2 regions of the Oceanobacillus picturae genome follow, and region 1 is predicted to be linked to the other one. Evidence: riboswitches for the same ligand, from Rfam matches in the RefSeq annotation. Region 1 holds a riboswitch; the other holds the start of a gene.
What was found. A riboswitch is a leader RNA that binds a small molecule or an ion and turns the genes downstream of it on or off. The one in region 1 is predicted to bind lysine.
Positions count from the first base shown of each region.

Region 2: linked by a shared signal. The riboswitch ahead of nhaC (Na+/H+ antiporter NhaC) and the one ahead of BN988_RS07430 (Na+/H+ antiporter NhaC family protein) in region 1 are both predicted to bind lysine.

Region 1 covers NZ_CCAX010000001.1:1,465,369-1,471,246, forward strand. Annotated here, with positions in the region: gene BN988_RS18830 (methionine/alanine import family NSS transporter small subunit) at 1-4, opposite strand, end outside; gene BN988_RS07425 (sodium-dependent transporter) at 6-1,538, opposite strand; gene BN988_RS07430 (Na+/H+ antiporter NhaC family protein) at 1,838-3,397, opposite strand; lysine riboswitch at 3,561-3,735, opposite strand; gene yunB (sporulation protein YunB) at 3,787-4,578, opposite strand; gene BN988_RS07440 (HD-GYP domain-containing protein) at 4,637-5,722, opposite strand.
Region 2 covers NZ_CCAX010000002.1:571,625-577,502, reverse strand. Annotated here, with positions in the region: gene BN988_RS13895 (efflux RND transporter permease subunit) at 1-100, opposite strand, end outside; gene BN988_RS13890 (TetR/AcrR family transcriptional regulator) at 368-925, shown strand; gene BN988_RS13885 (cold-shock protein) at 1,102-1,302, opposite strand; gene nhaC (Na+/H+ antiporter NhaC) at 1,489-2,865, opposite strand; lysine riboswitch at 3,115-3,287, opposite strand; gene BN988_RS13875 (hypothetical protein) at 3,419-3,727, opposite strand; gene BN988_RS13870 (iron chaperone) at 3,791-4,159, opposite strand; gene BN988_RS13865 (copper resistance D family protein) at 4,300-5,391, opposite strand; gene BN988_RS13860 (copper resistance CopC family protein) at 5,395-5,878, opposite strand, start outside.

The sequences.
Region 1 (5,878 bases):
TCATATTATTTTGCCTCCTTAGCTTTAGCTTCCGCTTCAGCACGGTTATTGCCTTTCCACTTCGTAAGAGAAAGGATAATCCCTATTACTAGCGCACCTGCTGCAACCGACCAGCCTGCATATATAATAAATGCATCAGTGTAATTCCCATAGTTTCCTGACTCTGTTTCAAATTGTTTAAGTAGGTTTTGTGTTAACAACTGATACATTTGATAACCTAGTACAATTGGTGTAATGACTGCAAGACAAATCGTCCACCAAGAGCCTAGTCGAATATCGGAAATTTCGTTAGCATGCTCTTTCAGTTCTTTAACCTGTCTTAAAATCCATGCAACGACTACTACTTCAACAAGACCAAGTAAAGCAACACCAAATTGGTTAATAAAATAATCTACCGCATCTAGGAAGTTAAGTCCACCTTGAGTAGAGAATAAAATAGAAATTAAAGCTGCTAATCCTCCCCCAAAGAACACTGCCTTCACTCTGGAAATTTTGAATTTATCAACAAGACCCGCAACATAAGTTTCCGTTATGGACATTAAGGAAGTTAATCCAGCAAGTACGAGTGATGCAAAGAATAGAAACCCAAAAAGTCCGTTTAAACCAGGAAATTCATTTATAATTGCCGGGAAAACAACGAAGGCTAAACCTACGCCGCCAGCAACAACATCGTCTACACCTACTCCTGACTGGGACGCTAAAAATCCAAGTACAGAGAAAACCCCAATCCCTGCTAGTAACTCAAAGCTCGAATTACCGAAACCAACGATAAACGCATTATTCGTTAAATCGGATTTTTTAGGCAAATAACTTGAATACGTGATCATGATCGCAAACGCAATGGATAGACTGAAGAAAATCTGTCCATATGCCGCAACCCAAACGTCTGGTGACAAAATCGTACTAAAATCTGGGGCAAAGAATGCCTGTAATCCATCAATGGCTCCAGGAAGGGTTACTGCACGGATAACAATAATAAGAAAAATAATGACCAATGCAGGAATAAAAATCCTGTTCGCAATTTCAATACCCTTCTTAACGCCTTTAAATAAGATTCCTAGTACTAACACCCATACAATAACAAGTGGGATAAATACGCCTGGAACAATTCCGCCAATTTCACCAGGTGCAGCTAACTTTAAATAATCATTGAACAAAAAGCTTTCCGTATCTGATCCCCAATTTTGGTTAAAAGCAAACACAGAATATGACATAGCCCATGCCACAATGACGGCATAATAGGTGGATATAACAAATGCTACAAGTACTGCCCACCAACCGATAAATTCCGACTTTTTATTTATTCGCTTAAATGTTAACGGTGCTGATCCACGATGCTTGTGCCCCATTGTAAATTCCATAATCAAAATTGGTATCCCTGCTGTAAGTAGTGCAAATAAGTATGGGATAAAAAATGCCCCACCACCGTTTTCATAGGCAACAGTTGGAAAACGCCAGATGTTCCCAAGCCCGATAGCAGAACCGACAGCTGCTAGAATAAAGCCAGCCCGTGTCCCCCAGTTAGAACGTGATTCCATAATAAGACCTCCCCTTTTTTATTCCTTTCTTCGTAATTGTATGTCCTGCATAAGAAAGGAATGTTTAAAATGTTTGTTTTTTTCAGATATTTATGTTTGTATTATAAAGGTACAAACTACCTATGTCAAAGGAATTTTTATCCTACTCCATTTTTACCCCTAAGAATGTTCCTATGATTCCCTAATATAAAAAGGAACGACCTTCCGATACATTTTAGAATCGAAAAGTCGTTCAGCTTCAATATTATTATAGAAACCTTTATAAAGAATTTCGTTTAAGAAAACCGCTCGAATTCCCTTTACTCTTTCTGAGTAGCTGTTTTGGATAGGAAATTCAAGAAGATACTAATTAAGATTATAATCAAAAGCGTGATCAACAGTGGTAGCCATACTTGATTCATTAACCCAATTAGTAAATATCCAATACTAGCAGTAACGGCTACAATGATAGCATATGGGAGCTGTGTTAGAACATGATCAATATGGTTGCTTCCCGCCCCTGTAGACGAAAGAATAGTTGTATCTGAAATTGGTGTACAATGGTCACCGAAAACCGAACCAGCAAGTACTGCAGCCAGTGATGGTAACAACATTGTTGTATCTGTTACTGCCGCTACCTCCGCTGCAATTGGTAGCATGATGCCAAATGTCCCCCATGAAGTCCCAGTTGCCAATGCCATAAATCCTGAGATCAGGAAGAATAATAGCGGCAGCATCGACGAACTTATAGAAGCGTCATTTACTAATTGAGCCAAGTACTGACCTGTCTCCAACGTTCCAATTATAGAACCGATCATCCAAGCTAAAACGAGGATATAGATAGCAGGAAGCATCGTTTTTACGCCTTCCACGATTACTTTAACTAAATTTTCTCTTGGTTTACTTTGCTGAAGATGGAATAACAGAGCAGTAAGCACAGCAGCAACCCCACCAACAAATAACGATAAGTTAACATTAGTATTAGAGAAAATGGTTAAGATGGTTACATTAGAACCTGATGCAGCTGCCCCTGTAAAGATCATTGCTAAAACGGTTGCGAGAATTAATACAATGATAGGAACTAACAGATGATAAATTCTCCCGTTAGTATGTGCGGAAATTTTGTTTCCAAGATCGCCTGGTACGTTTTTCTGTTCAGGGTCAACTAACTCCCCTGTTTCCATTGCACGCTTTTCATGGGTACGCATTGGTCCAATATCCAGCTTGAAATATGCCACAATGAATACGAGCAATACAGCTCCCAAAGCGTATAGGTTTAATGGGATCATTTGTATAAAAGCCTCTAATGGACGAATATCGGTAATCTCATTTGCTGCTAACAATCCACCAATTATTCCAATGATATAAGCGCCCCAGCTAGATATTGGGGAAATTACGGTAACCGGAGCCGAAGTAGAGTCGATTAAATAGGCAAGCTTCGCCCTAGATACTTTATGTCGATCAGTCAATGGTCTTGCTATTTGTCCCACTGCAAGACTGTTAAAATAATCATCAATAAAAATAATTAATCCGAGTACACCTGTCATGGCTTGTGATCCAGTACGTGTTTTAATTCGATGGATCATCCATTGCCCAAATGCTCTACTACCTCCCGATGCTTGCAGAAAAGCAGTCATAATACCAAGCAATAATAGGAAACCTAATAATAGAAGATTCCCAGTATTTGGCGCCCCATCTGCAAAAAATATGTTGCTAAAACTTGTGCCAATCTCTTTTAAGGAATCGAGAATAGAGAAATGATGAATAAACAATGCTCCTACTATAATTCCGACTCCAAGTGATACATAAATATTTCGTGTTAGCAATACAAGAAGAAGCATAAGTATTGCCGGTATGAGTGAAAATATCGTCCCTTCCATGCTGTTACCTCCGTTATTTTTTTGGTCGGTAGTAAAGGGAAATGTATGAATACCGCGCTTGCCAAGTTTATATTGGAATTTATTACCATATTATAAAAAGGCACAAAAAAGCAATGACAGAAAATAACCTATCATTGCTTTACAACATACGTTATCCTCCATTTCGATCAATAGTGCTCCATGCACACCAATGCATGACAGTATATCCCTTTTTCAAAGATATACCAGCTATAAATAAGTTTGACCCTTATTATGCTTCGGCAAACAACCCTTTCACAGCTTTCATCGTTGTCATTCTCCAGCTGATTACTAATATTGCCCGCTCCTCTACCTCACCGATCTGATAAGATTTACTTATTGAATTTTCCTTATCTAATATTACCAGTCTCTTAGTCGTTATTCAAGTCATTTCGCGGAATGGAAATATTTGGACCATCTCCACTACTTTCTCCTCCACCACGATTATAAAACTCTGGCACATCTCCCATGATAACTTTTGAATCAACATAAACCTTTGTGCTAATTGTTGTCGTTTCGGTTGTGAATGGAACTACTATTTGTACATTAACAGAAACAGGGATATAAATTTCGATTAACGCACCATTTAGTCCAATTTCTCTTTCTTCATATTTAACGTCTGACTGAATACTGCCGACAATTTCAAAGTGCACGGGGATTTTCGGCCCCAAGTTAGAAAGAATTGTACTCCCTGTTGCCTGGCCAATTGGAATTTCCACCACCGTTGGGTCCTGATTCGCTAATTCTCCTGGTGTATCCCCATATTCAATTGGGTCAAGCTCAGGATCATTTATATCCAAGGTTTCTCCTTTATTCATTCCATAAAGAAAGTACTCCGCCTTATTCGTTGCAATGCGAAGCGCTCTGTTTACAGCGACAGAATTCCAACCTAAAAGAGATACATTTCCGTTATTATCCATTCTTACATCCATGAGATCATCAAAACTAATATTTTCCGTTGATTTTACAGCCGCATTAATCGTTCTTGTTGCAAATTCTTCGGTTTTGACAACTGCAATATCCATCAACACAGGTGTAATTTTCTTATCAACAATTACAATGCTAAGTAAAACCATCAGGCCAAATAATACAATTGTAAAAAGAAAAACTGTTTTTGCTGGAGGTGTTGCTCTACTTGTACCATAGCGTTTTCTAAATTTCACGTAAAAAAACCCCCTTAACACAAACTTATGCTTGTATTAAAAGGGCTAGAATTAAATATTAATCTACCAATACATCTTTTACTGTAACGTTTACAGTACGTTCTAAATTAACTTCATATGGGTTAGCAACCGGCTTTCCGCTTTCTTCTAAAATTCGAACAACCGGACGATCACATAAATTAATGTTTTGCCTTATCACGACTCCAATACGACCATCACTTAACTCGATCGTTAGTCCATTTGGATAGGCAACAACACTTCGCTTAAATGCTTCAATCATTTCTTTATCGAATAAATTTACTGCTCCCGCATAAAGAATTTCTAATCCTTCATGTGGCAGCATCGCATCACGGTAAACTCGTGAACTCGTTACAGCATCAAACACGTCCGCTATTCCAATTACTTTTGCATAAGTGTGGATTTCCTCCCCCTGTATGCCTCTCGGGTAACCAGATCCATCCAGTCTTTCATGATGCTGATATGCACAGTGAGAGATCACTGTCGGCATGTATTGGTGTTTACGCAAGTAATCATAGCCGACCTGTGTATGACCTTTAATAATTTCGAATTCTTCATCTGATAACTTATCAGGCTTTTGCAGTATTGCTGGGTCAATAAACATTTTTCCAATATCATGTAGCATTGCACCTACACCTATTTCTGTGAGTTGCTTAGTTGAATAATTTAACTCAACACCGATAGCTAGCGAATAAATCGTCACATTTAAAGAATGTTGAAAAACATAATTATCAGAGACAAAAATATCTGCCAACAGTGACAAAGATTTCTCATTTTCCTGTATGTTACTTAAAATCTGTTCTACTACGTTCGTAAGTTCCTTTGACCTTTTATCCAGAATATAAGAGCGTTGCCCTAAACCAGCATTTTTCAGCTCGATAAACGTATCTTTAATCATATTGGTTGCTTCAAGACGTAACTTATCAGGAATGGTCTGGTCAACTTCTATATCTGGCGTTGTGCCGTCTTCAATGTATATGTATGTAATGCCATTGTTTAAAAGCCGTCGCAATAGCTTATCTGTTAAACGCATGCCTTTTTTTATTAAAACCACGCCATTTTCATTGTAAATGGTTTGGGCAAGTATCGTCCCTGCATGTATTTTCTTTGTGCTGGCAATTCTCATATTTTTTCCTAACCCCTATCAACAAAGTAAATGACGAAAATGTAAGTTCTAACAAAATTCGGCCTTATTCGACATAAGTCCCACTAAAATAGTACCAAAAATAAGACTAAATTGCTATTAGTTTTGGAAAATTATGTTCATGTATCCTCTTCGTTT
Region 2 (5,878 bases), on a different contig from region 1:
GCATCATCACACGGGTATTTGCAACCGCCCCATCAAATTCCTCTTCCATGACGTCCATTGCGGTTGTAGATGGCGAATCCTTTGGTAAATAATCCACCATATTATAATTAACAGATACTGCAAATTGCGCAAATACACTAAGTATAGCTACTATAATAAATGTAATAACAATCGATTTTTTTCGTTTAATAATCTGTGATGTCCAGCCGATTGAAGCTCACCCTCTCTTGCGTCCATTATTGAAATCCTATATATTATAATATACACGGTGTTGGATTAACAACAACCAGTATGTTAATTTACGTACAATATCCAACGAAAATAACAATAGTGTTGGATAAATATGTGAAGAAAGTGTGAATTTTTTATGACTGAAAAACTGGACAGACGAAAAAAATATACTCGAATGGTCTTAAAGGATAGCTTGATCGCTTTATTAAAGTCTAAGCCTCTCTCCGCAATCACTGTAAAAGAAATATGTAATCACGCTGATATTAATCGCTCTACCTTTTATACACATTACAAGGACCACTACGATCTGCTAAATAAAATTGAAGAAGAGATTATTGCAGATATGAATACTTATTTAAACGCTCATAACTTCGCCCAGAAAGAAAAAGCAATGCAAACCACGATTAAACTATTGGAGTACATTAAATCAAAGCATGAGATTTGCTATACCCTTCTAATTGAAAATAAAGATACATCTTTTGAGGAAAGAGTTATGGAGGTAGCCAGAAGTTTCTTAATTGATAATTGGACGGATGAGTATGAAGGAGATTCTGCTGATTCTGCCTATATTAGTACATTCATTATTAGTGGCAGCATTCATGTCATTAAACACTGGCTTTCCCGAAATATGGACAGGACACCTCAACAAATTGCAGACATTATTAATACAGTTTGCTACAAGGGGATTGAATAGGTGTGGAGTAATAAGAGTGGATCGCTATTAGTGATTCCTTCCTTTTTCAAGAAAACGAAAAGTTTATCTAAAAAACTAAAACAACACATGACCTTTTTAGAGAAGTTAAGGACATGTGTTGAAGTTTTACACATAAAATAGGACTCTAATTAAAGAGTCCTTTTAAATAGTAATTATTAGTTTTTAGTAACGTTAGTCGCTTGAGGTCCGCGTTGACCTTCTTCAATTTCAAAAGAAACTGATTGACCTTCGTCTAAAGTTTTGAAGCCTTCTCCTTGGATAGCTGAGAAATGTACGAATACATCATCTCCACCTTCAACTTCGATGAAGCCAAAGCCTTTATCTGCGTTAAACCATTTTACTGTACCTTGTTGCATGTTTGTTTCCTCCTGCGTGGTATTCCCACAATTTATTACTATTAATGCTCAATTTAGATAAAAGGTGAAGCGTGTCTTGCGATACTTTCCTCTCAGATCGAGACCGAACAAAAATAATTCTTCTTTAGAATAACAGATAAAATACAGAATGGCAAGTTATATTAAAAAAAATTTTAATAATACTTTTTAGGCAACTGAATGTTTGGTTTTTGAAATCCCAATCCCACTAAATATATAAATAAGCGCGAAGATAATTCCAAGGTATGTCATAGGTGCATAGAGGAAAAATTCTCCTGTTGAGACTTGCAGAGTGTCCGCAACAAATGCTCCTGTTACACCCCACGGTATGATTGGGGATAGAGCGGTTCCGGTATCCTCCATCGTTCTGGACCAATTTTTTCTTTGCAGACCAAATTTATCGTATAGCGGACTAATGATAGGACCAATAACCGCATAGGTTACATAATAGCTACCTGTTATGGTAAATAAAATACCGTGCAGTGTTAAACTAGAGGTCATCATGGCTTTCCCATTTTTAGCAAATTCCACAATTTTATCAAGTAACACTTGTATGACACCCGCCGTTTTTAATGGAGAGCCAAAAATAGCAGCACTTATCAACAAAGCGACTGTACCTAACATACTCGACAATCCACCACGCTGCAAGATCTCATCTACAATCGGTACGTCTGTTACGTCTGTATAACCTCCATCTAATACTGTAAATACTTCCAGAAGCTCTCTTCCCTGAAAAATAATAGCCAACAACACACCTGCAATGATACCTACTCCAAATACAGGAAGTGTCGGTTTTTTAAAGTAAATCAATACCAACACAAGGATTGGTGGAAAAATTAAAAGAGGATTCAAATTAAAATTTTCGTTTAAAGTGGATAAAATAAGCTCCACATTCTCACTATTTTCAATTTGCCCATCAAATTGAAATCCTAGAATGAAATATAAAATTAATGAGATGACATAACCTGGTATTGTGGTCCAGAGCATGTGTTTAATATGGTCCACTAGTCTCACACCAGCCATCGCTGGTGCCATGATCGTCGTATCAGATAAAGGAGATAGTTTGTCTCCGAAAAATGCACCGACCACAATTGCTCCAGCCGTATAATGTAGCGGTACATCGAGGCCAATGGAAACGCCCATTAGCGCAACCCCTACTGTACCAATCGTTCCCCATGATGTTCCTGCCATAATGGACATAACCGAACAAATAATTGCTGTAATAAGTAAGAATAGGGATGGATCAATACTTTTCAGTCCATAGTATACAATTAGTGGAATGGTCCCAGACATCATCCATGCACCAATAAGCATCCCAACAGCGAGTAAAATCAAAATCGGAGGAAGCATGGATTTTAATGTTTCAATTAGGTCTTCTTCAATATTCTTCCACTTTATTCCCCAAATGAGGGACAATATGATAACGACTACTCCAGCCGTAATTAAGACAATTGTTGTAGGGGCATCAAGATATAGAATCCCACCTAAAACGACGGAAAAAGATAAGATAAGCAGTAATATAGCTTTCCATGTTGAAAGATTCATAATGTAGTTCTCCTTTGTGTTTAATTCCTTAGTTCATTGTTGAAAATAAGTAATTAGAGTCTAAGGCTTTATACAAGGTCGCATATCAAAGCAAACCATAAACTCAAAACATATGATTGTGATTAATTTCAATAATAAACCCCTCCATTCTTTGTTAGTATTTTTCGTCTAATGGAGGTTAAAAAAACACACAAAAAAAACAATGATAGAAAAATAACCTATCATTGTTAACAATATGGTATCTTCCATTCGATCAGTAGTCCTCCATGCAGACGTGCATGACAGTATGCCTCTTGTTAAAAGACATCCCAGCAATAATAAGCTTGACCCTTATTACACTTCGGCGAGCATCCCTTTCATCAATCATCTCTGATGTCATACTCCAATTGATTACTGATAATGTTCGCGCCTCTACCTCACCGAGTTGGTAAGGTAATTATTAAATTTTTCAGTATAACTATACATGTCTACTTTTATAATTGCAAGAATATTGTTTTTTGTCGATTGGTTTTGTTATACATTTCATTCACACCGAAATTCCAGTTGATTCTTTCTATAAGAAAAGATTCCTGTCTACCTCATTCATTGCTTCACTTAACCCCATCGCTAATAACAATAGAAATCCAAACCCCATCACAACACCATTCCCTAGCAATCCAACAATTAAAAAGGTAAGTCTTTTAGACTTAATCCAAGAAAAGATAGCTAATACAATTCCAATGGCTGATAAAACAATAAAAATGGTAGCGTCTATATGAATATTAGGATTCGGTCCCCTAAAGAGGAATATAATGAAGCAAATAAACACCATTAGTAGGGAAGCAATACCTAATATCATACCTGTTTTCTTCTTACTATTCATCGAAACTTCTCCTTAATTAGAAAATTATATAGAAAGATTTCCTGTTTATGGTCACCTTTCCCCTTACTTCCGCCAAAACGTGGAACACTCTGCCTTGTCCATCATATTAAAACGAATCATCTTGTCGAGTAATGTGTAATCAACAGCACTGTCCCAAGGGATGCGGACAAGCTGCTTTGTATAATCATAACCAGCCTCTACAATGTCATGGGTGAAATGGTTAATTCCTACCGCCTCTGGAGCCACAGCTAAATGCTTTTTGGAAACACTAAATCCAATAATATAAGTATCATGATCAGTAAACATAGGCTGGTTCCAAGCTATTCTGGACTTTAGATTAGGAAAAGTTTCCTTTACCCAAGTCAAAACCTCTATCATTCTCTCTTGATGTTGTGGGTCAATTTGGTCTACATATTCCTCCAACGTTTCCATGGTTTCCCCCTCCAAATGATAAATATAGTTGTTCAACCTTATCCTACATTAAAATAGAGCTGCATCCAAGTTTGGATACAGCTCTATTTATATCGGTATGAAAATATCGTACAAGCAGTTACTTCATACTGTATATCTATTTAGTGAACTTCTACCGATAGCATTAGTGTGACATATATACAAACTATAAATAAGCAACTAAAAAGCAAGGAAAGAACCATCGGTGCTTTTTTAAAAAAGGACAATATCATTAATCCTATGAACAAAAAGGATAGGAAAAGAAAATATATGGTATTTGGGCCTCCAGCGAAACCAATAGTAGTTCTCGCTTCAATTGGAGCATCGTGAAAAAGCCGAAACAAAGGTGACACCGCTTCATTTGATAAATAATTGCCATGAGGTGGTGGTTGTATCGAGTAAAAGGCTGTTATGGCAAAAATGCCCAATAATATAAGTCCTTCTAAACGAATCCACGGAATAGGATTAAAATTATAATTCTTCGATATTAAGAACTTCATCAGCAAACCATTAATCAATGCGTAAAAAACAAGTGGTAATAGGGATAAGTGTTTAAATAAGATTCCTTGTCCATACGACACCATCCAGGACTCAACATAATGATCCACTATTAAATCCATCATTAATAAACCACTTATAGCCGTCATAACCAAACAGCTAAACGCAACAATGGAGAACCAATTTAAAAATTCAACCCAATTTTTATAGTTACGTGCCCCCCACCCCATAACAAGCACAATGCCCACCCAAATACTCACAGCAGCTAAATGGGTGAAGTCACTTATAACCCCTATAATCGGATCTATTGTACCACTATGACTTGACCAAGCAAGACTTAAGATCAACCCAAATGTCAAGATCAATCCTAAACACGAATAGAGCTTTTTATGAGGTGGCCAAATCATATAGATGAATAGTATTAGCACCACAGAGCCTACAAGCGTGAAATTCCAAGCGTTCCCCACTGTATACGTTGTTAGCACTAGTTTGAAAGACTCAATCCCACCTAAACGCGGTGCAATATATAAAATAATATCCAAAACAGGTACAAATGAAAAAATCGGAACTGTTATGGCACTAATTAGTAGGTATTTCTTTGCGACCCTTATTTCCGGGCGGTACTTGTTTGGTACCAGAAAGAGAATAAAACTTCCAACTAAAATCGATAAAGATAAATATAAAAGTATCTGGCTAATTATAACGACAATTTCCATCCATTACTTCCTTTTTTTAATAAAGTACATAACACCGCCTGCCACGATAATAACAAGAAGGACAACAAGGACGATTACGATAGAAGAGGAACCTTCCTCTGTACCGGTATCTTGGTCTCGTGTAGACTGTTCAGGTGATTCTGTTGTCTCTTCATCTTCAGTTGCTTCTGCTGGGTCTCCGGTCTCTTCTTCATCAGCAGTTTCTTCCTCTGGAGCGTTCATCGTAAATGAAAATTCTCCATCTAGTGGGTGACCGTCTGCACTAATGATATCCCAATCTACTTGATATTCACCATTAGAAAGGGAATTAGCAATAGTAGCTGTTACTGTGTTTTCATCTATTGCAATCTCTTCTACCTCAATGGATTGCCCCTCGGCTGTTGTTACTTCTACCGTACTTCCTTCTTCAATGCTACCGTCGAATGTGAGTACAATTTCTTGTAATGCTTCTGTGACAACTTCTCCATCTTCTGGATTTGATCCTTCT